DNA from 2 places in the Pseudalkalibacillus berkeleyi genome. Region 2 is predicted to be linked to the other one. Evidence: a T-box and tRNA genes for the amino acid it is inferred to sense, from the RefSeq annotation. Region 2 holds a T-box; the other holds one or more tRNA genes.
What was found. A T-box is a leader RNA that pairs with one kind of tRNA and senses whether it is charged. The one in region 2 lies ahead of ileS (isoleucine--tRNA ligase), so its partner is inferred to be a tRNA-Ile.
Positions count from the first base shown of each region.

Region 1: it encodes a tRNA-Ile, which carries the amino acid that the T-box ahead of ileS (isoleucine--tRNA ligase) is inferred to sense. The anticodon was not compared.

Region 1 is NZ_JAKIJS010000001.1:1,760,374-1,762,839, forward strand. Features, by position in the region: gene sodA (superoxide dismutase) at 1-573, opposite strand, end outside; tRNA gene L2716_RS09320 (tRNA-Phe) at 981-1,056, opposite strand; tRNA gene L2716_RS09325 (tRNA-Met) at 1,154-1,230, opposite strand; tRNA gene L2716_RS09330 (tRNA-Ser) at 1,443-1,535, opposite strand; tRNA gene L2716_RS09335 (tRNA-Ile) at 1,553-1,629, opposite strand; tRNA gene L2716_RS09340 (tRNA-His) at 1,660-1,735, opposite strand; tRNA gene L2716_RS09345 (tRNA-Met) at 1,760-1,836, opposite strand; tRNA gene L2716_RS09350 (tRNA-Asn) at 1,838-1,912, opposite strand; gene L2716_RS09355 (DUF456 domain-containing protein) at 2,046-2,466, opposite strand, start outside.
Region 2 is NZ_JAKIJS010000001.1:889,953-892,418, forward strand. Features, by position in the region: gene L2716_RS04745 (YlmH family RNA-binding protein) at 1-626, shown strand, start outside; gene L2716_RS04750 (DivIVA domain-containing protein) at 696-1,220, shown strand; T-box leader at 1,263-1,493, shown strand; gene ileS (isoleucine--tRNA ligase) at 1,636-2,466, shown strand, end outside.

The sequences.
Region 1 (2,466 bases), 870 kb from region 2:
GTTAACCACATTCCAGAATGCTGAAATGTAATCAGGACGACGGTTTTGATAGTTCAGGTAATAAGCGTGCTCCCAAACGTCAAGTCCAAGGATAGGTGTTTTACCTTCCATTAACGGAGTGTCTTGGTTTGGCGTACTTGTAATTTCAAGTTCACCATTGTTCACAACTAGCCAAGCCCAACCAGAGCCAAATCGACCAGCTGCTGCTGCAGCGAAGTCTTCTTTAAATTGGTCATAGCTACCAAACTTAGAGTTGATTTTGTCAGCTAATTCACCTGTAGGAGCTCCTCCACCATTCGGGCTAAGTACTTGCCAGAACAATGTGTGATTGGCATGTCCTCCACCATTGTTACGGACAGCTGTGCGAATGTTCTCAGGTACAGCATCTAAATTGCTTACTAACGCTTCGATGCTTTTATCTTGTAAATCCGCGTGCCCTTCAAGTGCACCATTAAGCTTTGTTACATATGCATTATGATGCTTACCGTGGTGGATTTTCATCGTTTCTTCGTCAATGTGTGGTTCAAGTGCGTTGAACTCATACGGAAGTGCAGGTAGTTCGTGTTTTGCCAATTAAATCTCCTCCTTATAAAGGTATGTAATACAAAAGCACGATTTATGTGCCTCTAAGATTAACAATATCAAATTTACCCGACTGATTCAATTTTTAAACACTGAAAGATGATCCTGCAGGAGTGATATAGATGAGAATTTATTCAAAAATAGAGAATGCACGGATTAGCGTCTTTTCATAACTTATTTGGAGGATTTTCGCTCGATATGTTGGGATTAGCCCTTTTTCACAACTTATTTGGAGGATTTTCGCTCGACTCGATATGTTGGGATTAACCCTTTTTCACAACTTATTGGGAGGATTTTCGCTCGATATGTGGTGGGAATCTAATTTCTTGTTAAAAGATATACTGATTGTAAGAAATTTAGGCAAATAAAAAAACCTCTTATATCAAAGAAGTTTATAATGGTGGCTCGAGACGGAATCGAACCGCCGACACGAGGATTTTCAGTCCTCTGCTCTACCGACTGAGCTATCGAGCCAAATTATGTAATTTAACGTTGTAAGTTTTACCCCTTCGGGTACTCCATATGTTCATTGAGCAAGATGTCATTTCGACGTAGTGCAATGAACTAAAATTGGTTGCGGGGATAGGATTTGAACCTATGACCTTCGGGTTATGAGCCCGACGAGCTACCAGACTGCTCCACCCCGCGCCGATATAAATGTTTACGGATGATGTTCACCCAATGATGGGATGATTGTACTGCATGTTCCTCGTCCAGATTTCAGAATGAGTACCAAGTAGCAGCTCAATCTGTACGCTGATGTTTATGCTACGTAGCTTATTCCTACGTGCTTCACCCCGCGTCGATAATACTATTCTAGATTGCTTCTCTCAATAGTTTGAGAAAGGCTTAAATGAAAATGGAGGAGGTAGAGGGATTCGAACCCCCGCGGGCGGTTAAGCCCCTGGCGGTTTTCAAGACCGCTCCCTTCAGCCAGACTTGGGTATACCTCCGTGCTAAATTGGTTTAGTGGTGGACCCTGTAGGACTCGAACCTACGACCAATCGGTTATGAGCCGACTGCTCTGACCAACTGAGCTAAGGGTCCAAAACGATATGTAGTTTTCTGTAATTTTAATGGGGCGGCTGATGGGAATTGAACCCACGAATGCCGGAATCACAATCCGGTGCGTTAACCACTTCGCCACAACCGCCATGACTAGTTATTAAAATTAAGATGGTAGCGGCGGAGGGGATCGAACCCCCGACCTCACGGGTATGAACCGTACGCTCTAGCCAGCTGAGCTACACCGCCATGGCTCCACAGGCAGGACTCGAACCTGCGACCGATCGGTTAACAGCCGATAGCTCTACCACTGAGCTACTGTGGAATAATATAATTTTAACGACAAGAATTAGAATAACACTTTAATTATGTATTGTCAATCTGTTTTTTCAAAACCGAAAATGTAAAAACAGGGACAAGAAATAATATATCATGTTCTGTCCCTGCTTGCAATAATCTTATAAAACTTTTATTAAGAAATATATAACCATACCTGCTTGGATGATCAACTTAACGGTTGTTCCACCAATAAAGCCTAACAATGAGCCGATACCAACTCTAACTGCTTGCTTAAAATCGCCTTTTTGATGTAAGAGTTCACCTACAATCGCACCTACAAATGGTCCAATCAATATACCGATCACCGGAATTATGAATGGTCCAATTAAAAGCCCAATTGTACTACCCCATATTGCATATTTGCTTCCGCCTCTTTTTTTGACACCATAAAAATTGCTCGCATAGTCAGTTACATAAAGAAGGATGACGAGTATGCCTTGAATGACCCAAAACACCCAGGTCAGTGGTCCGAAATCAAACATCCATCCATAGACGAAATAGCCTGCAATTAAAAAAATAGAGGAGGGAATGATCGGATAG
Region 2 (2,466 bases):
GTGATGAATTACAACTAGATTTCTGGCAGGGGTACGAGGGGGCAGAAAGAACGAGAGCCTTAATGTACCCCGTTTATTATGAACCAAATGATTCGGATTTTGCCGTAAAATGTTTAGAACTCGAGTACCCAGTTAAATTTGTTACATTGAAACATTCAGATATTCTGGGTGCCTTGATGAGTTTAGGCGTGAAGAGAAAGAAGTTTGGTGATATCCTAATGGGTGATGGTATATGTCATCTTGTTGTAGCAGAGGAAATTGCGGACTATGTCCGATTGAACCTGACTTCAATAGGGAAATCTACTGTGAAGATTAAGGAGTTACAACCAGAGCATTTAATAAGACCGACCGATCAGTGGTCTAATGAACAAAGTACAGTATCTTCTTTACGCCTAGATGTCATTCTTTCAGAAGCATTTCGGTTATCAAGGTCAAAAGTGACACCCTTTATTACGAATAAAAAGGTAAAGCTCAATTGGAAAACTGTTGAGCAGCCATCCAGCCTATTACAGGAAGGCGATCAAATTTCTGTCAGAGGGTTAGGTCGTGCTAAACTAATAACTGTGGATGGACAAAGTAAAAAAGGAAAGTGGAAAATTACATACGGAACAAAAAAATCGAAATAAGAGCAGGAATTGTTAGGTAAAATGTCGAAAAAAACAAGTAGTAAAGACATCGATACGGGGGGTGGCGTCATGCCTTTAACACCATTGGATATTCATAATAAAGAGTTCAATCGTGGTTTTCGAGGATATGATGAGGATGAAGTTAATGAATTTTTGGATCAAGTGATTAAAGATTATGAGACCGTGATCCGAGAAAAGAAAGATCTGCAAGAAAACTTAGCGAAGATGGAAGAGAAATTAGCGTACTTCACCAATATTGAAGAGACGTTGAACAAGTCGATTGTTGTCGCCCAAGAAACTGGCGAAGAAGTGAAGAGAAATGCGAATAAAGAAGCTCGACTAATTGTGAAAGAAGCAGAAAAGAATGCTGATCGAATCATTAACGAATCACTTGCAAAATCACGAAAAGTGATGTTGGATATTGAAGAACTGAAGAAGCAATCTTCTGTTTACCGAACTCGTTTCCGGATGTTGATTGAAGCTCAATTAGAGATGTTGAAAACCGAAGACTGGGATCACCTCATGCCTCCAGAAGATGAGGAATCAGAATATGAGCTGAACGAGTCCAAAACAGAAAACGTGAACGTCACTTGACGAACTGATCTCATATCTTATATAATTTTAAAACAGTTATAAACGTAAACTAAGATGGGGAGAGTACGTTTCAGTTTCTTTCATAGCGAGTTAGGGTTGGTGTGAGCCTGACATAGAACTGATACGGAAAATCACCCTTGAGTTCTAAGCTGAACGATCAGTAAGCTATAGCGAATCATTCTCGTTACGAATGCTTGAGTGGGTTATATAATCTTAGGATAAGGATTATATGCCTATTAGGGTGGTACCGCGAGCAACCTTCTCGTCCCTATTGGGATGAGGAGGTTTTTTTATTTTTCTGGCTTTTTCAACCTGAAGTAGCTGGATACTTAATTAGATTAGATATTGGCATGAAACTGAACAATCGCTCAAAACGATTTTTTTGAAAAAGAAAATGAGAAAGGTGGAAAATTTAATGAATTATAAAGATACACTCTTAATGCCGAAAACAGATTTTCCTATGCGGGGTGGACTTCCAAATAAGGAGCCAAATATCCAAGAGAAATGGGAAAGCGATCAAATTTATCAGAAGGTACTTGAAAAGAACAAGGATCTACCTAAATTCATCTTGCATGATGGACCTCCATATGCAAACGGAGATATTCACCTAGGTCACGCAGAAAACAAGATTCTCAAAGATATCATCGTCCGTTACAAATCGATGAACGGTTTCAATGCACCGTACATCCCAGGTTGGGATACACACGGTTTGCCGATTGAAACAGCGTTAGCGAAGAAGAAAAAAGTCAACCGTAAAGAACATAGTATTGCTGAATTTCGTAAAATGTGTGCAGAGTATGCGCTAGAACAAGTTAAACTACAAAAAGAACAATTTAAGCGTCTCGGAGTACGTGGAGATTGGGACAATCCATATATTACATTGAACAAGGTATATGAGGCAGAACAGATCAAGGTGTTCGGTGAAATGGCAAATCGAGGTCTGATCTATAAAGGGAAAAAGCCAGTATACTGGTCACCATCTTCTGAGTCTGCATTTGCTGAAGCGGAAATCGAGTACCAAGATAAGCGCTCACCGTCCATTTATGTTGCATTTCCTGTGAAAGATGGTAAAGGTGTGTTGGAACAAGATGTTTCGGTTGTCATTTGGACGACGACACCTTGGACGCTCCCTGCAAACCTGGGTATTTCTGTACATCCTGTATACACTTATGTTGTTGTTGAGGCGGATGGCCGTAAGTTTGTAGTCGTTGAAGATTTACTTGAACATTTAACGACTTCACTTGAA